Regions from separate parts of the Ureibacillus thermosphaericus genome, predicted to be linked through region 3. Evidence: riboswitches for the same ligand, from Rfam matches in the RefSeq annotation. Region 3 holds a riboswitch; each other region holds the start of a gene.

Region 1 (5,183 bases), 1.3 Mb from region 3:
TTCTGGAAGTATAAAAATAGAACGATAATGGTTGCTATTAATGAAAAGAAATTAGGAATAATCATTCGTAAAGAGTATTCCATAAAGCTGATTCCAAAAAAATCTGCTGCGATTACGTTTACTAAGTTACTTATTAAAAAAGGGAGGGAAGTAGTGTCAGCTATAAAACCACTAGCCATAATAAAAGGGAAAATCATTTTCTCATTAAAATTTAAATTTCGAACCATTGCAAGAACAATAGGGGTCAAAATTAATGCTGCACCATCATTTGAAAAGAAGGCTGAAACAAAAGCTCCAAGAACTGTAACGTAAATGAACATTCTAATACCGTTCCCTTTTGCTATGCGAGCCATGTGCAGTGCAGACCATTCAAATAAACCAATTTGATCCAATATTAAGGAAATGATTATAATCGCAATAAATAATAATGTCGCATTCCAAGTAATGTTAACAACTTCAAAGACGTCATTAATATCCACTACTCCAACAATCAATGCAACTATTGCGCCACAGCAGGCTGACCAACCGATATTGATATTTTTTGGTTGGCGAATTACGAGTATGAGCGTGATGATAAATATTAAAATGGCTAATAGTAAATTGAGCAAAATCATATCCTCCAACAAAGTTGAATTGTGACATATTGAAGATAAAAAAATAAGCACTTATGAATTTAGTTAAATGCCTAAAATTCACAAATGCTATTATATCACTATTCATTTTCCTATCGAATATTTTATTTACTTTTCCACCAAGTATTATTTATCAAAATAAAAACCTGCCATTTTCATGGCAGGAGAATATTTATGAAATCAATTGTAATTGTGTATTTCTTAATAAATAATCTAGCATTTTTTGTTGCTCTTCGTTTAATGGCACTAGTGGAAGACGAACACCACCAACTGTTATGCCTTTCATATTTAATGCTGCCTTAACAGGAGCAGGATTTGGTGCAATGAACATCGCTTTCATAATTGGTAACAGGTTTCGATGTTCTTTTGCAGCTTCTTGAATATTTCCAATGAAGAAATTTTTAATCATAGATTGCATTTCATTGCCGATAATATGAGAAGCAACGGAAATTACTCCTGTACCACCAATTGCTAATGTTGGTAATGTTAAGCTATCATCCCCGCTATATAGTGAGAAATGATTTGGCGTGTTTTCGATAATTTGTGCCATTGCATCTAAATTTCCACTTGCCTCTTTAATTGCAACAATATTCGGTATTTTCGCAAGACGAACTACCGTATCAACGGATAAATTGACGACACTACGGCCAGGAATGTTATAGAGTACAATTGGCAGTTTTGTATTTTGTGCAATTGCTTTAAAGTGTTCATACATTCCTTCTTGGTTTGGTTTATTGTAGTATGGAGTTACAAGCATGATGCCATCCACCCCGGCATCTTCTGCTTTTTTAGTAAGTTCAATGGAAGCTCTCGTATTATAAGAGCCCGTACCTGCAATTACAGGAACTCTACCATTTACAGTCTTCACAGTAAATTTAAACAGTTCTACTTTTTCTTCATCTGTTAAAGTAGGAGATTCTCCAGTTGTACCACATACCACTAATCCGTCTGTGCCGTTTTCAATTAAATGTTGAATTAGAATTTCCGTAGCCTCAAAATCTACGTCACCATTTTTGTCAAATGGCGTTACCATTGCTGTTAATACTCTTCCGAAATTCATTCTTCTCCACATCCTTTTCAATGTTATTTAATGGAGAAGGGCAATTTCTTTATAAACGCAAAAAGCAACAACGAAGAGCCTCGTTGTTGCAAAAAGGAAGATTTTTTGCGTAAGATAGCCCTCCATATAGTTTCCTATATGACAGTCCTACACTTATTCAATGCAGAACCAGCCCCTAGAAAAATGAGTTTCTAGGGACTTCGGCAAATCCCCCTTTCCACAATTATCATTGGACCTCATTATCCTCAAACTGTGTACTCTTGGTTTTTGCACCTCTATCCTTACTTCAAAGCAATATTGAAATAAGTCGATGGATAATTGTATATAATTGTAGCTCCTTTTATTTGGAAAAGCAATAACAATTAAGTATTTAAATATCATTTATGATTGAATTTTGTACAATATGCAGAAAAATTTTAAATTTTCAATCGAAAATTTTGTTAAATTGAAAATTTAAAAGGAATTCTAACTTCTTTGCAATAATATTGCTGTTGTTTTTATAAAAAGCATCCATACTACTGGTGAAATAGAATATATAAATTGCTGTCCCACAATGATTTAGATGGGGTTGGATGTGGCATTTCAGCGAAACTTGCCTTTGGACAAGATGTAAAAGTAGGATATAATTCAATTGCTTCACTTGAACGGGAAATTGAATACTTTTTAGAAAATGATTTGCCTGATACTTTTTTATTTATTACAGATTTATCACCTAGTGAAGAAAATGACACAAGATTAAATGCACATTTTAAACAATATAAAAATATTCAACTTATTGATCATCATAAAACAGCGTTGCATTTTAATGAATATGATTGGGGAACGGTATTAGTCGAAAATGAGGAAGGGAAGCTAGAAAGTGCAACTTCATTATTTTATCAGTTTTTAGTTGCAAACGAGTTATTAAAGCCAACAGAGGCAATTGATGAATTTGTGGAGCACGTAAGACAATATGATACTTGGGAGTGGGAAAAACGATAATGATAAAGCCCATTTCTTAAATTCATTGTTTTTCTTAGTGTCCATCGATGAATTTGAAGAAACGATGATTGACAGACTAACTTCTTCTGAACACTTCGATTTTGATGAATTAAGAAGATCGGATAGAACGATATATTCGTCGCAAAAAAAGAGAGGTAGTGCAAATAAAAAATGATGAGTATTTTGCTGGAGTTGTATATGCAGAATCTTATCATTCAGAATTAGGAAACGAATTAAGTAAAGAACATCCTCATCTTGACTATATCGCTATATTGAATATGGGAAGTAAAAAAATTTCTTTCCGCACTATTCATGACCATGTGGATGTTTCGGAAATCGCAGCAGTGTATGGCGGAGGAGGACATCAAAAGGCAGCGGTTTGTAACTTAACAGAGGAAACATATCAAATATTTGTACAAAATACTTTTCAGCTTGATCCAATGCCTCAAGATGCGAAATATAATCGGTATAATGTAAAGGAATCTTCTTTTGGTACGATGTATGCTGATGCCGATGATAACAATTATTTTATATTACAAAAAGATGGCGTTTGGATGATTGAAAAATCCAGAACAATTAATAGAAACAACTTTTGCAAGTTTTGAAGAAGCAGAAAAATATTTAAAGAGGATGTATGAAGCCTATCTAGTACGTGATGAAGTGTTTGTTGAGTATTTAATGAATCGAGTAAAAAAAGAACATTAGAAGTAGATGATTGAAATATTTTTTATGAATGCAAAATTCGCTAGCTCCTTTCAATTTAGCTAGCGAATTCTTATTATTATTTATGTTGTGATAAATATAATGCGGTTTGGAAAACGAACTTTTTATTTTCATCCTGCATCATATTTATTAATTCATCGTGATCAATTAAAAGTATATGGTTTAAGGAAGAAAACTTTTTGGCAGATGGTGTAAAAGATTGATTTGTAATAATCATTGCGCCATCTGCACTGTATGTTTTTATATTGACAGCAACTTGTTGAACCTTTCGGATGTCAACTGCATTTGCCCCTTTTATAATCTGTATTATATATTTTCTCGTACCTTTCCATAAAATAAGATCCACATTGAAAGTTTCAATGTCCTTTGTAATAAGTGCTACGTAACGATGTTTTTCAAAAAGTTTTTTTAATAGATGGATGTACTCCGTTTCTAGCAAATTATTCAATTGTATAAGTTCTTTCTGTAAAAGATCGTTGTCAGTGTGAACGGTTTTTATTAAATGCAATGTACGATTAATTAAATAAAAAATAAAACGAAAACTTGAAGTTCTAAAAGGCTTGTAGAATATCACCAAAGTAATGAAAATCATGAAATACAATTTAATATCATATACATTTAGTTCAATAGAAATCAAACTGAATAATGTGATAACAATACCAAAACTGAACATCAAAATCATTAAAAATTCAATTACTTTGCTTTCAAATTTTCTTTCTTTCATCTACATTCATTCCTTGTTTTTTATATTATTTTTAACTTTTGGAGCTGAATATATTCTAAAAAAGGATGAGAATTAAAAACAGAATATTTGATAATCATCCTAATATTTGTGTATGATTACAAAGAAAAATATTTCAATTTCGAGATAATATGTTTTGTATGTGGAGGGAATGAGGATGGAAATAGGGTTAACGACATTTGTAGAAACGACGCCAGATGTAAGAACGGGAAAAGTGATAAGTCATGCGGAGCGACTTCGAGAAGTTGTAGAAGAAATTCAACTAGCTGATGAAGTGGGATTAGATGTTTATGGAGTAGGTGAGCATCATCGAAAAGATTATGCTTGTTCATCACCTGCTGTATTGCTTGCTGCGGCCACAACGAAAACAAAAAATATTAAATTAACGAGCGCAGTAACTGTATTATCTTCAGATGATCCAGTGAGAGTGTATCAGCAATTTGCTACATTGGATGCAATTTCGAACGGGCGTGCAGAAATTATGGCAGGCCGGGGTTCTTTCATAGAATCTTTTCCGTTATTTGGTTATGACTTACAGGATTATGATGAATTATTCGAGGAAAAGTTAGATTTATTACTACAAATACAGAAACAAGAAATCATTCATTGGAACGGTAAACATCGTCCAAGTATTAATGGTCGAGGAGTATACCCAAGACCAGAAAATGAAGTTCCGATTTGGATTGCTAGTGGTGGAACGCCTCAATCGGTAGCTCGAGCAGGTGCGTTAGGCTTACCTTTATGTTTAGCGATTATCGGCGGCAGTCCATTACAATTTGCTCCTTTAGTGAAGTTATATTATCGTGCAGCAAAAGAAGCAGGACATGATATTTCCAAACTAAAAGTAGCATCTCACTCCCATGGATTTGTTGCGGAAACGACAGAAGAGGCGGTTGAAAAGTTCTTCCCTCCAACCCAATACGCAATGAATGTTTTAGGTAGAGAACGAGGATGGGGACCATATACGCAAGCGACATTTGATTATGCTAGAAGTTTAGAAGGAGCATTGTACTGTGGCGATGTAAAAACGGTAGCAGATAAAATT
Region 2 (5,183 bases), 530 kb from region 3:
AAATTTCCATGCACCGATATTCCTTTAATCATTTCCTTTTTTAAAGATGCCGGATGGGGTGATCTTACCCTTGAAAAAGAAATGAAAGACGGATTTGTGTTTAGTTTGACGAATGAACCGGAGTTGCTAAAGATTAATGAAAGAAATTTTCGCTTAGAAGCTGGCTTCATTGCCGAACAAATCCAAAACTTTAAAGGTGTTTTGACGGAATGCTATGAAGAGAAAAAAGAAAAACAACTAGAAGTAATTTTTACAGTAAAGATGGATTTAAAAGAAAAAATTGAACGCTAAGGGGCTTTATTCGCCCCTTTTTATACCCATTCCTCAGCAAGATTAAATTCATCATGCAGTGCATTTGCTGCACGAATCATATCATCTTGTGGCACAACGACAGATACTTTAATTTCAGATGTAGAAACCATTTTAACAGGGATATTTTCTTGACATAAGCGTGCGAACATGCGGCCTGCTACCCCTGGATTGGAAACCATGCCCGAACCCACGATTGACACTTTCGCTAAACCAACTTCAAAATCAGCAAATTGAAAACCTAACTCCTCTTTATGTTCTTCAAGCACTTTTACCGCATTTGTTAAATCCTCTTTTACAATTGAAAACGATATTGTCGGTTTTACTTCACTCATCACAGATTGTACAATAATATCTACGTTGACATGATGCTTTGCTAGGGTATTAAACAAGTTGGCAAGGGAAGATTTTTCTAGTAATTCATATCCAACAGTAAAGCGGATAATATCTGATTCATAGGCGACACCACGAACAATTAAATTTCTCTCCATTTCAATCTCTCCCTTAATCAATGTACCTCGAAGATTTTTCGTACTCGAACGAACAACAATTGGTATATCAAATTTTTTTGCTAATTCGACCTCTCGGATGAACAATTTTCGAACCTAAATAAGATAATTCTAACATCTCATCATATGTAATATCTTTCAATTTACGAGCCTGTTGAACTACATTAGGATCCCCTGTATATACCCCATCAAGATCCGTATAGATTTCCACACGTTCTGCATCAATGCTTTTTGCAATCGCTACCGCTGTTGCATCAGTCCCTCCAGCTCCGAGAAGGGTGATGTTGCCCTCATCATCAACACCTTGTCCGCCCGCGACTATGTGCTCATGCTCCTGTCAAGTAGACATTTTTATCCGCCCCGTATTAATCCAAATTTATGCTGCTTTTGTTCTATATTCCATCGGGCTCATTTTTAGTTTAGTTACGATACGTTTGGTGTTATAATAATTAATATAGTTTTCTACTGCTTCGTAAATTTCTCGTACAGTTTCGGGTTGGCTAAAACATCCAAGTTCAACCTTCAGATGACTAAAGAAATTTTCGATGCAGGCATTGTCCCAGCAGTTGCCTCTGCGGGACATGGATTGAGTTATCTCCATCTCACGGAGATACTCTTGATAATCGGGATTAGTAAAGTGAGTGCCTTGGTCACTATGGAGAATCGCTCCTTTACTATATCCCCTTTTTTTAAGCATTTCTAAGGCGCGATACACTAATTTCATTTCCAAACTTGTCCCCATTGAATAAGCCACGATTTCCTCATTAAATAAGTCTTTAATGGCACAGAGATATACCCATTTTTGACGTCCTCTTTTCACGCGAATATACGTAATATCAATGGAAAACTTTACTCCTTCTCGAATGGCTTTGAAGTTACGGCTAAGAAGATTGGGAATTTTTCCATGAACACTTGGACGATATCTAAATTTCTTTTGGCGAATTTTGCATACCAATCCATATTTCCTCATTAAACGGGCAATCCGTTTTTCATTGATGACTAACCCATATTGTCTTTCCAATTCAATTTTGATTCGTTTTCTCCCCACAGTACCACGGTGATCGTTAAACACCTTTAGGATATAAGGGATTAACCGTTCATCAATTTGATCACGATGTTTTTCTCCATTTCTCTTTAACCATTTATAATAACCCGCACGGGATACATTGGCGATTTCCGCTAAAATAGAAATCGGATATTGTTCTGCGTAAGCGTGAATAAAGGCAAATTGTTGTTCTTTGTCATTCACCCCTTTCTTAGATCTAACAACTTTTTTAAGTATTCGTTCTCCAACTGTAATAGGAGATATTTTTCTTCCAAAGATTTTTCAACAGGCGACTGTTTCTGTTTAGCTACTTTTTCTCTTTTGGTTAAGAGAGCTTCATAGCCTCCTTCTTTCACAATTTTCACCCATTCAGAGACTCTTCTCCGATGAATGTTATATATTTTAGCTACCTCTGTGGAAGAATACCCTTCGAAATATTTTTCAATGACTTGTTTTTTGAATTCAAATGTGTAATATCGATATTTTTTCGCCATTTCCATATCCTCCATTCATGTACGAAGTACGCCACCATTGACACCTACCTGATTGTCCGTAGTGATTGTAGATTGCAGATGATCTCAAAAAATAGCTCCTTGCGCTCACTCCGTTTGTCATTGTACTACGGACAAATCGCTTCTAAGTACTTGTTGGCGGGGCCCCGACCCCATCCACCAAGTACTAAGAATCGTGGTAGGTGTCAATGGCATTGCAGCTACGCTGTGGCTTTTTAATAAACCCAATAAATTCCCACATTTTATATTTATTATGCTCATCTTATGGGCGCTTTAATGTGTAAACTTTACAGGTATAATAGCAATGATTATTTCGCCTTTTTTAAACCGTTCAATAATGACATTACCATCGACTTGATGTATGCGAGCATTTCCTGCTAATTTTCGTGTTGTTTTCATTCCAAGTTGCCAGCCTGTAAGGGAAACAGCTCTAAATCCTCTTTTTTGAATGGCGATGGAAAGCAAACTGCTAGCAATTTGATTATTGGTAGAATGGATTGCGTCTAACTCTCTTTCGGATGGTGCATCCGATAAAGAGTAAATAATTTTTTCCAAACCCTCATTTACAGGTGGAGAGGATGGAACGACTGCTACTACATTGCGTCCAAACTTCTTCTCTTCGATGAGTCTTTTTGCTATTTCTCCAATGTTTTCAGGTGATGCTAGATTCCATTCATCCAACTTCACTACAATATTAATCATCGCTACACTCCCCTTATTTTCACAAGCCATGAAATGAAGTTTCCGAATCTTATATAATTAAAGAAAAAAGCAACTCTTCACAAAGGATGGTGAAAAGCTGCCTCAATTTTCAGAAAACACTTTATGAGATAGCTCTCCAGAACCATTTAGATTCTGACAATCTTGCATTTCTTCAATGCAAAACCAGCCAGTAAACTGGAACAAGCAAATTTACCGCTTCGGCAATCTCCCCTTTCCCTAACCTTCTTCAGACTTGTTCCTCTCCTCCAGTTAGGTACTCATGAATCTCGCACCTCTATCTATATCTAAACTTATTTACTTTTAAAATTACATTATCATACAGTTATTCCTTTGACAATGTGTCATTATGGAAATACTGATAGATTGTTTCTGCAACCACTTTTGGCATTTTCGCTTCCATTAATTCTTCCACAGAAGCTTGTTTGATTTTTTTCACTGAACCAAAATGACTCAGTAATTGTTTCTTCCGTTTTGGACCGATTCCTTCAATTTCATCAAGGACAGAGCGTAAAGCGTTCGTTTGATGTTGTTGCCGCAAAAATGTAATAGCGAAGCGATGGACTTCATCTTGTATTCGCTGAAGCAAGTAAAAAGCATCACTTGTTTTTTTCAGTGGAATCGACATAGGTGGTTCCCCGTATAATAGTTCAGATGTTCGATGCTTCTCATCTTTTGCAAGTCCTGCAATGGGAATTGATAATCCAAGCTCATCTTCCAACACTTCTCGTGCAACTTCAATTTGCCCTTTACCACCGTCAACAATAATTAGATCAGGAAGTGGCAATTGTTCTTTTAATACACGGGTATAGCGCCTGCGAATCACCTCTTGCATCGCTCCATAGTCGTCATGTTTCGCCGTATTTTTTAATTTATATTTGCGATATTCTTTTTTTGCCGGCTTTCCATTAATAAATACGACCATTGCGCTAACAGGATCTGCTCCATGCATGTGGCTGTTATCAAAGGCTTCAATTCTATAAGGCGTTTCAATATTTAGAGCCTCACCTAATTGTTGACAAGCGCCAATTGTCCTCTCTTCCTGGCGTTCAATTAATTGGAATTTTTCTTCGATTGCAAGCATTGCATTTTTCTTTGCTAAATCCACCAGTTCTTTTTTTGTGCCACGTTTTGGCACCAATACTCTTATATTTAATAATTTTTCTAAAATGCTTTTATCAATTGTTTCTGGAATCAATATTTCTTTTGGCTTTAAATGTTCTGTATCATAGAAACGCCCTACAAAAGTTAAAAATTCCTCTTCCGGATCACGGTAAATAGGAAATACAGAAACATCTCTTTCAATTAATTTTCCTTGTCGAACGAAAAAGACTTGAACACACATCCACCCTTTTTCAACTGCATATCCAAATACGTCCCGGTTCGTTTGGTCTCCTGAAACGATTTTTTGCTTTTCCATAACCGTTTCGATATATTGAATTTGATCTCGATATTCCTTTGCTCTTTCAAATTCAAGCTTTTCCGCAGCCTCCATCATTTTTTTCTCTAATTCTTTTTTTACTTGTTCATGGCCGCCATTTAAGAATTTTATGATGTCATTTGTCATTTCTTCAAAAATTTTCGGATCTATATCTTTAACACATGGAGCTAAACATTGCCCCAAATGATAATACAAACAAACTCGATCTGGCAGTCGGTTGCATTTTCTTAATGGATAGATGCGGTTGAGGAGCTTCTTTGTTTCATTCGCGGCAGATACATTCGGATAAGGTCCAAAATATTTAGCTTTGTCTTTTTTCACTTTTCTTGTCGTAATAATTCTTGGATAAATTTCATTGGTAATTTTAATATAAGGATAACTCTTGTCATCCTTTAACATTACGTTATATTTTGGATCATATTGTTTGATTAAATTGAGCTCCAAAATTAAAGCCTCTAAATCACTTGAAGTAACAATATATTCAAAATCTTCTATTTCACTAACTAGCAGTTGAGTTTTACCATCATGGGAACCAGTAAAATAGGATCGAACTCTATTTTTTAAGACTTTTGCCTTTCCGACGTAAATAACCGTTCCTTGTCGGTCTTTCATTAAGTAGCATCCAGGCAAATCTGGTAACAGCGCCA
Region 3 (5,183 bases):
TTTTTCAAAAATTGAGCCTCAAGCATACGGATTAACAGATGCAGATTTAGCTGAATTACCTGCTTCACTATTCTTAAATAATGTCCCTGCAAACGTTTCCAACGGTAAACAAGCGATTGATTATTTACGTTCACTTTACACTGAAAAAATCGGATTCGAATATGCACATGTAGAAGATCAATCCGAAAGAAATTGGATTCAATCAAAAATTGAATCAGGATTCTTCAAACAAAAACTATCTGCAGATGAGAAAAAAGCCGTATTAGAAAAACTTACTCGCGTTGAAAACTTTGAAAAATTCATTCATAAAACATTCGTTGGTCAAAAAAGATTCTCTATTGAAGGTTTAGATACATTAGTAGTTTTAATTGATGAAATCGTAAAATCCGCAGAAAAAGATCAAATGAAATTTTTACAAATCGGTATGGCACACCGCGGACGTTTAAATGTATTAACACACATCGTAAACAAGCCATACGCTATGATGTTTGCAGATTTCGCACACGTTCCAAACGATTACTTCTTCCCTGAAGATGGTTCAATTGAAATTACAAAAGGTTGGACTGGTGATGTGAAATATCACATGGGTGCAACTTATCACAAACCATCTGGATTAACGGTAAAACTTGCATATAACCCTTCACACTTAGAAGTAGTTAGCCCTGTTGTAACTGGTTCAACGAGAGCAGCACAAGAAGATACATCTAATCCTGGAGAACCAGTGCAAGATACATCAAAAGCACTAGCGGTTCTTGTTCATGGAGATGCAGCATTTAGCGGTGAAGGAATCGTACAAGAAACATTTAACTATGCTGGAACAAAAGGATTCTCTACTGGCGGATCCATCCACATCATCTCCAATAACATGATTGGATTTACAACAGAATATTACGATTCTCGCTCAACACACTATTCATCAGACGTAGCAAAAGGGTACGGTATTCCTATAGTGCACGTGAATGCAGATGATCCTGAAGCAGTAATTCAAGTAGCAAAATTTGCTTTTGAATATCGTCAAATGTTCGGTAAAGATATTTTAATTGACTTAATTGGTTACCGCAGATTTGGACACAATGAAACTGATGATCCGACTGTAACAAATCCAAAAACATACTTAATTGTTGATAAACATCCTACAGTTCGTGAACTTTATGGTGAACGAGTTGTAAATGAAGGTATTGTAACAAAAGAATTCGTAGAACAGCTAAACCAAGAAATTTATGGCGAAATGCAAAAAAGTTACGATCATGTTAAAGCAGTAGGCGAAGAAAAGGGTCATCATCTCGAAGTGGAAATTCCTGAAGAGGTGAAACAACCTTATCCACAATTAGAAACAGGTGTTTCTGCTGAGGAATTAAAACAAATTAACGAAGAACTGTTAGCATGGCCTGAAAACTTTGAGCCTCAAAACAAATTGGCAAGAATTCTAAAAAGACGTGTTGAAGCGCTAGAAACAGGAAAAATTGACTGGGGTCATGCAGAAACATTGGCATTTGCATCAATTTTACGTGAAGGAAACCCAATTCGTCTGACTGGGCAAGATGCTCAACGTGGTACTTTCTCGCAACGCCATTTAGTACTACATGATAAAAATAACGGTTCTGAATGGACGCCATTACACAATATTTCAGGAGCTAAAGCTTCCTTTAGTGTATTCAATTCTCCATTAACAGAAGCGGCAATCGTGGGTTATGAATATGGTTATAACCTGGAAAATGAGAAAGCATTAACAATTTGGGAAGCACAATTCGGGGACTTCGCAAATATGGCTCAAGTAATGTTTGATAACTTCATTACAGCTGCTCGTTCTAAATGGGGTCTTAAATCTGGATTAGTTCTTTTATTACCAAATGGTATGGAAGGACAGGGTCCAGAACACTCTGCAGCACGCATTGAACGTTACTTGCAATTATGTGCTGAAAATAACTGGATTGTTGCAAACTGTTCAAATGCCGGAAACTACTTCCACTTATTACGTCGACAAGCGAAAATGCTTGGAACTGAAGGAGTGCGTCCATTAGTAGTTGCAACACCAAAATCATTATTGCGTCATCCATTAGCTGCAGCTACATTAGAGCAATTATCTGAAGGAAAATTCGAGGAAGTCATTGAACAACCAGGACTCGGACAAAATCCTAAAAAAGTGGAACGCATTATTTTAGCTTCTGGTAAAGTGACAATTGACTTAGCAGAAGCAATTAAAGACGGTGAAGGATTCGAAAAACTTCACATCCTTCGCATTGAACAATTATATCCATTCCCGATGGAAAAACTTTCTGAAATCATTGCGAGATACCCTAACGCGAAAGAAATTGTTTGGGTACAAGAGGAACCTAGAAACCAAGGTCCTTGGAAATTTGCCTTAGAATACTTATTTGAATTAGCTGAAGGCAAAAAAGTACGTTATGTTGGACGTCCAGAAATGTCTTCTACTTCAGAAGGTGACATGGACTCACATAAAGTTGCTCAAGCTAAAGTAATTAACGACGCTTTAGCAGATTTGTAATCTTGCATAATTTACGTTAAGATTTAACAGTGTTGAGAATTAAAGGAGGATATAAAAAGTGGCTGAAATTAAAGTCCCTGAATTAGCAGAATCGATTACGGAAGGTACAATTGCACAATGGGTGAAAAAAGTTGGAGATCGCGTTGAGAAAGGCGAATTCATTGTTGAATTAGAAACAGATAAAGTAAATGCAGAAATTATTTCTGAAGAAGCAGGAGTATTAACTCAAATTTTAGCTGAAGAAGGCGATACAGTATTAGTTGGCCAAACAATTGCGATCGTTGAGCCTGTTGAAGGTGGAGCTGAACCTACTCCAGCACCTCAAGCAGAACCTGCAAAAGAAGCGGTTAAAGAGGAACAACCACAAGCTCCTCAAGCACAACCAGCACAAGCTGCACCGGTTGTTGAGGAAACATCTAATGAGCGCGTAGTAGCTTCACCAGCTGCACGTAAACTTGCTCGTGAAAAAGGCATTGATTTAGCAGCAATTTCACCAGTAGACCCACAAGGCCGAGTTCGTGTACAAGATGTTGCTGCTCATGCTGCTAAACCAGCACAACCAGTGCAAGCAGCACAACCTGTAGCACCTGCTGTAACTGTAGATGAATCTCGCGTTACAGTTGAAAGAATGAGCCGTCGACGTCAAACAATTGCAAAACGTCTTCTTGAAGTTAAACAAAATACGGCAATGTTAACAACATTCAACGAAATTGACATGACAAATGTAATGGAATTACGTAAACGTAAGCAAGAACAATTTGTGAATGAGAATGGTATTAAACTTGGATTCATGTCATTCTTCACAAAAGCAGTAGTTGCTGCATTGAAAAAATACCCTTATGTAAATGCACAAATTGTTGGTGATGAAATTCATAAATTTAACATTTATGATATCGGTATTGCGGTATCTACAGAAGAAGGTTTAGTAGTTCCAGTTGTACGTGATGCAGATCGCAAAAACTTCGCTGAAATTGAAAGAGAAATTGCAGAACTTGCTCAAAAAGCACGTGAAAAGAAATTAGCAATTTCTGATTTACAAGGCGGAACATTTACAATTACAAATGGCGGTATCTTTGGTTCATTAGCTTCAACACCGATTATCAATGGTACGCAAGCAGGTATCCTTGGTATGCACTCAATTGTAAACCGTCCAGTAGCTGTAAACGGCCAAGTTGAAATTCGTCCAATGATGTATGTGGCACTTTCATACGATCATCGAATCATTGATGGTAAAGATTCAGTTGGATTCTTAAAAACAGTTAAAGAATTAATCGAAAATCCTGAAGATTTACTTCTAAATTCATAAGAAAATGTATAATATACTCCCCAACTATTTTTGGGGAGTATATTTGGTACTATTAAACTTTTCCTATTTGTTATTGACAAGTAAACACCATTTAGGTTATGCTTCTCTTAACAATTGAATATTCTAGCCTCACTTGGTAGGGTAGAGGCGCGGTATTTATTAGTTTCTCATGGAGCTTGAGCGAGTGAAGAAGTGGGAAAGAAGGAAATATCGCCGAAGTGTAGTTATTTGCTCAGATAACTATGCTGGGGTTACAGTGAATAACTGTAACACTGTCTTACATGTTTATATGTAAGGTGTGCTATTCCAAAGTGGAACTAGAGGTATTAGTCTAACAAATTGATGCGACCTTAAGTTCTTCTTAGGTCGCTTTTTATTTGTGAAGCTAAGCTAAACAGAGACAGGGGGAATTAAGATGAAAAAGAAATTATTGCTACTTTTCATAACCATGATGACGGTTCTCGTTCTTGCAGCATGTGGTTCAGGAAACAAAGAATCAACAGGTGGAGAATCACAAAAAGATTCAGAATCTTCATCCGAGTCAAAAAGTGTATTAAGAGTAGGTATGGAAGCTGCTTATGCACCATTTAACTGGTCTCAAAAAGATGACTCAAATGGAGCAGTTCCTATTGCAGATTCTAAAGAGTTTGCAAACGGTTACGATGTTCAAATCGCAAAACGTATTGCTGAAGGATTAGGGATGGAGCTTCAAATTGTAAAAACTGACTGGGATGGTTTAATTCCATCATTACAATCTGGTGCAATTGATGCAGTTATTGCGGGTATGTCACCTACTCCTGAACGCATGGAAGTAATCGATTTTACAGACAACTATTATACGAGTGATTTCGTAATTGTTGTGAAAAAAGATGGTCCATATGCAAATGCAAAATCGATTCATGATTTTGAAGGGGCTAAAGTAACAGCACAACAAGGTACTACTCACTACAAAGTAATCGATCAAATGACTGGCGTTAATAAACAAGTACCAGCTACAGATTTTGGCCAAATGCGAATCCAATTATCTTCTGGTGCAATTGATGCTTATATTTCAGAACGTCCAGAAGGGATGTCTGCTGAGGCAGCAATTGAAGGATTTACTTACATTGTTCCAGAAGACGGATTTGAGGCTGATGAATCTGATACAGCAATCGCTGTTGGCTTGAAAAAAGGTTCGGACTTAAAAGATAAAATTAACGAAATTTTAGCTGGTATTACGGAAGATGAACGTCATCAAATCATGGAAGAAGCTATTAAAAATCAACCATCACAACAATAGTGTGGTGAAAGGTTGTCTTGAGATTTTCTATAAGACAACCTTTTTCCATTTTCCTTCCCTGTAAAGTTATTTACTGTGCTTAACTTTAATTC
Region 4 (5,183 bases), 1.4 Mb from region 3:
ATAGTAAATTGAGCAAAATCATATCCTCCAACAAAGTTGAATTGTGACATATTGAAGATAAAAAAATAAGCACTTATGAATTTAGTTAAATGCCTAAAATTCACAAATGCTATTATATCACTATTCATTTTCCTATCGAATATTTTATTTACTTTTCCACCAAGTATTATTTATCAAAATAAAAACCTGCCATTTTCATGGCAGGAGAATATTTATGAAATCAATTGTAATTGTGTATTTCTTAATAAATAATCTAGCATTTTTTGTTGCTCTTCGTTTAATGGCACTAGTGGAAGACGAACACCACCAACTGTTATGCCTTTCATATTTAATGCTGCCTTAACAGGAGCAGGATTTGGTGCAATGAACATCGCTTTCATAATTGGTAACAGGTTTCGATGTTCTTTTGCAGCTTCTTGAATATTTCCAATGAAGAAATTTTTAATCATAGATTGCATTTCATTGCCGATAATATGAGAAGCAACGGAAATTACTCCTGTACCACCAATTGCTAATGTTGGTAATGTTAAGCTATCATCCCCGCTATATAGTGAGAAATGATTTGGCGTGTTTTCGATAATTTGTGCCATTGCATCTAAATTTCCACTTGCCTCTTTAATTGCAACAATATTCGGTATTTTCGCAAGACGAACTACCGTATCAACGGATAAATTGACGACACTACGGCCAGGAATGTTATAGAGTACAATTGGCAGTTTTGTATTTTGTGCAATTGCTTTAAAGTGTTCATACATTCCTTCTTGGTTTGGTTTATTGTAGTATGGAGTTACAAGCATGATGCCATCCACCCCGGCATCTTCTGCTTTTTTAGTAAGTTCAATGGAAGCTCTCGTATTATAAGAGCCCGTACCTGCAATTACAGGAACTCTACCATTTACAGTCTTCACAGTAAATTTAAACAGTTCTACTTTTTCTTCATCTGTTAAAGTAGGAGATTCTCCAGTTGTACCACATACCACTAATCCGTCTGTGCCGTTTTCAATTAAATGTTGAATTAGAATTTCCGTAGCCTCAAAATCTACGTCACCATTTTTGTCAAATGGCGTTACCATTGCTGTTAATACTCTTCCGAAATTCATTCTTCTCCACATCCTTTTCAATGTTATTTAATGGAGAAGGGCAATTTCTTTATAAACGCAAAAAGCAACAACGAAGAGCCTCGTTGTTGCAAAAAGGAAGATTTTTTGCGTAAGATAGCCCTCCATATAGTTTCCTATATGACAGTCCTACACTTATTCAATGCAGAACCAGCCCCTAGAAAAATGAGTTTCTAGGGACTTCGGCAAATCCCCCTTTCCACAATTATCATTGGACCTCATTATCCTCAAACTGTGTACTCTTGGTTTTTGCACCTCTATCCTTACTTCAAAGCAATATTGAAATAAGTCGATGGATAATTGTATATAATTGTAGCTCCTTTTATTTGGAAAAGCAATAACAATTAAGTATTTAAATATCATTTATGATTGAATTTTGTACAATATGCAGAAAAATTTTAAATTTTCAATCGAAAATTTTGTTAAATTGAAAATTTAAAAGGAATTCTAACTTCTTTGCAATAATATTGCTGTTGTTTTTATAAAAAGCATCCATACTACTGGTGAAATAGAATATATAAATTGCTGTCCCACAATGATTTAGATGGGGTTGGATGTGGCATTTCAGCGAAACTTGCCTTTGGACAAGATGTAAAAGTAGGATATAATTCAATTGCTTCACTTGAACGGGAAATTGAATACTTTTTAGAAAATGATTTGCCTGATACTTTTTTATTTATTACAGATTTATCACCTAGTGAAGAAAATGACACAAGATTAAATGCACATTTTAAACAATATAAAAATATTCAACTTATTGATCATCATAAAACAGCGTTGCATTTTAATGAATATGATTGGGGAACGGTATTAGTCGAAAATGAGGAAGGGAAGCTAGAAAGTGCAACTTCATTATTTTATCAGTTTTTAGTTGCAAACGAGTTATTAAAGCCAACAGAGGCAATTGATGAATTTGTGGAGCACGTAAGACAATATGATACTTGGGAGTGGGAAAAACGATAATGATAAAGCCCATTTCTTAAATTCATTGTTTTTCTTAGTGTCCATCGATGAATTTGAAGAAACGATGATTGACAGACTAACTTCTTCTGAACACTTCGATTTTGATGAATTAAGAAGATCGGATAGAACGATATATTCGTCGCAAAAAAAGAGAGGTAGTGCAAATAAAAAATGATGAGTATTTTGCTGGAGTTGTATATGCAGAATCTTATCATTCAGAATTAGGAAACGAATTAAGTAAAGAACATCCTCATCTTGACTATATCGCTATATTGAATATGGGAAGTAAAAAAATTTCTTTCCGCACTATTCATGACCATGTGGATGTTTCGGAAATCGCAGCAGTGTATGGCGGAGGAGGACATCAAAAGGCAGCGGTTTGTAACTTAACAGAGGAAACATATCAAATATTTGTACAAAATACTTTTCAGCTTGATCCAATGCCTCAAGATGCGAAATATAATCGGTATAATGTAAAGGAATCTTCTTTTGGTACGATGTATGCTGATGCCGATGATAACAATTATTTTATATTACAAAAAGATGGCGTTTGGATGATTGAAAAATCCAGAACAATTAATAGAAACAACTTTTGCAAGTTTTGAAGAAGCAGAAAAATATTTAAAGAGGATGTATGAAGCCTATCTAGTACGTGATGAAGTGTTTGTTGAGTATTTAATGAATCGAGTAAAAAAAGAACATTAGAAGTAGATGATTGAAATATTTTTTATGAATGCAAAATTCGCTAGCTCCTTTCAATTTAGCTAGCGAATTCTTATTATTATTTATGTTGTGATAAATATAATGCGGTTTGGAAAACGAACTTTTTATTTTCATCCTGCATCATATTTATTAATTCATCGTGATCAATTAAAAGTATATGGTTTAAGGAAGAAAACTTTTTGGCAGATGGTGTAAAAGATTGATTTGTAATAATCATTGCGCCATCTGCACTGTATGTTTTTATATTGACAGCAACTTGTTGAACCTTTCGGATGTCAACTGCATTTGCCCCTTTTATAATCTGTATTATATATTTTCTCGTACCTTTCCATAAAATAAGATCCACATTGAAAGTTTCAATGTCCTTTGTAATAAGTGCTACGTAACGATGTTTTTCAAAAAGTTTTTTTAATAGATGGATGTACTCCGTTTCTAGCAAATTATTCAATTGTATAAGTTCTTTCTGTAAAAGATCGTTGTCAGTGTGAACGGTTTTTATTAAATGCAATGTACGATTAATTAAATAAAAAATAAAACGAAAACTTGAAGTTCTAAAAGGCTTGTAGAATATCACCAAAGTAATGAAAATCATGAAATACAATTTAATATCATATACATTTAGTTCAATAGAAATCAAACTGAATAATGTGATAACAATACCAAAACTGAACATCAAAATCATTAAAAATTCAATTACTTTGCTTTCAAATTTTTCTTTCTTTCATCTACATTCATTCCTTGTTTTTTATATTATTTTTTAACTTTTGGAGCTGAATATATTCTAAAAAAGGATGAGAATTAAAAACAGAATATTTGATAATCATCCTAATATTTGTGTATGATTACAAAGAAAAATATTTCAATTTCGAGATAATATGTTTTGTATGTGGAGGGAATGAGGATGGAAATAGGGTTAACGACATTTGTAGAAACGACGCCAGATGTAAGAACGGGAAAAGTGATAAGTCATGCGGAGCGACTTCGAGAAGTTGTAGAAGAAATTCAACTAGCTGATGAAGTGGGATTAGATGTTTATGGAGTAGGTGAGCATCATCGAAAAGATTATGCTTGTTCATCACCTGCTGTATTGCTTGCTGCGGCCACAACGAAAACAAAAAATATTAAATTAACGAGCGCAGTAACTGTATTATCTTCAGATGATCCAGTGAGAGTGTATCAGCAATTTGCTACATTGGATGCAATTTCGAACGGGCGTGCAGAAATTATGGCAGGCCGGGGTTCTTTCATAGAATCTTTTCCGTTATTTGGTTATGACTTACAGGATTATGATGAATTATTCGAGGAAAAGTTAGATTTATTACTACAAATACAGAAACAAGAAATCATTCATTGGAACGGTAAACATCGTCCAAGTATTAATGGTCGAGGAGTATACCCAAGACCAGAAAATGAAGTTCCGATTTGGATTGCTAGTGGTGGAACGCCTCAATCGGTAGCTCGAGCAGGTGCGTTAGGCTTACCTTTATGTTTAGCGATTATCGGCGGCAGTCCATTACAATTTGCTCCTTTAGTGAAGTTATATTATCGTGCAGCAAAAGAAGCAGGACATGATATTTCCAAACTAAAAGTAGCATCTCACTCCCATGGATTTGTTGCGGAAACGACAGAAGAGGCGGTTGAAAAGTTCTTCCCTCCAACCCAATACGCAATGAATGTTTTAGGTAGAGAACGAGGATGGGGACCATATACGCAAGCGACATTTGATTATGCTAGAAGTTTAGAAGGAGCATTGTACTGTGGCGATGTAAAAACGGTAGCAGATAAAATTATTTTCTTGCGTAAAAATGTTGGAGTTACTCGCTTTATGCTCCACTGCCCAGTTGGTTCAATGGCTCATGAAGATGTGATGAGATGCATCGAATTGTTAGGGAAAGAAGTTGCACCAATTGTACGTGAAGAAGTAGCGAAATGGGAAGCGGAAGGTAATGGGCAAATCATAGTCTAGTAATAACTATCGATATTGGCTATTATTTTGCAAACTTTGACTATTATCTTTTTAGCTTGACTATAAAGTGATCGATTTTGGCTATTATCGGTCTTTCCCGAATCGAAATTGAAACGATTGGCAATTAAGTTCGCACATTTGACTATTATCCATTTTAGTTTGACTATTAAGTGATCGATTTTGGCTATTATCGGTCTTTCCCGAATCGAAATTTAATCGATTGGCAATTAAGTTCGCACATTTGACTATAATCCAATTTAGTTTGACTATTAAGTGATCGATTTTGGCTATTATCGGTCTTTCCCGAATCGAAATTTAATCGATTGGCAATTAAGGTCGCACATTTGACTATTATCCATTTTAGTTTGACTATTAAGTGATCGATTTTGGCTATTATCGGTTTTCCCTAAATC

The links. Region 3 has a riboswitch for lysine ahead of UtA1_RS10290 (transporter substrate-binding domain-containing protein). Riboswitches for the same ligand answer to the same signal wherever they lie in the genome.
Region 1: another riboswitch for lysine. It lies ahead of dapA (4-hydroxy-tetrahydrodipicolinate synthase); the one in region 3 lies ahead of UtA1_RS10290 (transporter substrate-binding domain-containing protein).
Region 2: another riboswitch for lysine. It lies ahead of UtA1_RS12855 (amino acid kinase family protein); the one in region 3 lies ahead of UtA1_RS10290 (transporter substrate-binding domain-containing protein).
Region 4: another riboswitch for lysine. It lies ahead of dapA (4-hydroxy-tetrahydrodipicolinate synthase); the one in region 3 lies ahead of UtA1_RS10290 (transporter substrate-binding domain-containing protein).

The regions. Positions count from the first base shown of each region.
Region 1 covers NZ_AP018335.1:3,468,070-3,473,252, reverse strand. The annotation lists gene UtA1_RS16770 (arsenic transporter) at 1-614, opposite strand, end outside; gene dapA (4-hydroxy-tetrahydrodipicolinate synthase) at 805-1,692, opposite strand; lysine riboswitch at 1,800-1,978, opposite strand; partial or broken gene UtA1_RS16760 (DHH family phosphoesterase) at 2,224-3,378, shown strand; gene UtA1_RS16755 (restriction endonuclease) at 3,455-4,120, opposite strand; gene UtA1_RS16750 (LLM class flavin-dependent oxidoreductase) at 4,296-5,183, shown strand, end outside.
Region 2 covers NZ_AP018335.1:2,669,064-2,674,246, forward strand. The annotation lists gene UtA1_RS12835 (YslB family protein) at 1-291, shown strand, start outside; gene UtA1_RS17685 (ACT domain-containing protein) at 312-800, opposite strand; gene UtA1_RS17690 (amino acid kinase family protein) at 868-1,140, opposite strand; gene UtA1_RS12845 (IS3 family transposase) at 1,195-2,067, opposite strand; gene UtA1_RS12850 (helix-turn-helix domain-containing protein) at 2,064-2,357, opposite strand; gene UtA1_RS12855 (amino acid kinase family protein) at 2,649-3,077, opposite strand; lysine riboswitch at 3,199-3,383, opposite strand; gene uvrC (excinuclease ABC subunit UvrC) at 3,421-5,183, opposite strand, start outside.
Region 3 covers NZ_AP018335.1:2,142,179-2,147,361, forward strand. The annotation lists gene UtA1_RS10280 (2-oxoglutarate dehydrogenase E1 component) at 1-2,506, shown strand, start outside; gene odhB (2-oxoglutarate dehydrogenase complex dihydrolipoyllysine-residue succinyltransferase) at 2,565-3,812, shown strand; lysine riboswitch at 3,947-4,124, shown strand; gene UtA1_RS10290 (transporter substrate-binding domain-containing protein) at 4,228-5,091, shown strand.
Region 4 covers NZ_AP018335.1:4,294-9,476, reverse strand. The annotation lists gene UtA1_RS00045 (arsenic transporter) at 1-22, opposite strand, end outside; gene dapA (4-hydroxy-tetrahydrodipicolinate synthase) at 213-1,100, opposite strand; lysine riboswitch at 1,208-1,386, opposite strand; partial or broken gene UtA1_RS00035 (DHH family phosphoesterase) at 1,632-2,786, shown strand; gene UtA1_RS16875 (restriction endonuclease) at 2,863-3,252, opposite strand; gene UtA1_RS00025 (LLM class flavin-dependent oxidoreductase) at 3,706-4,770, shown strand.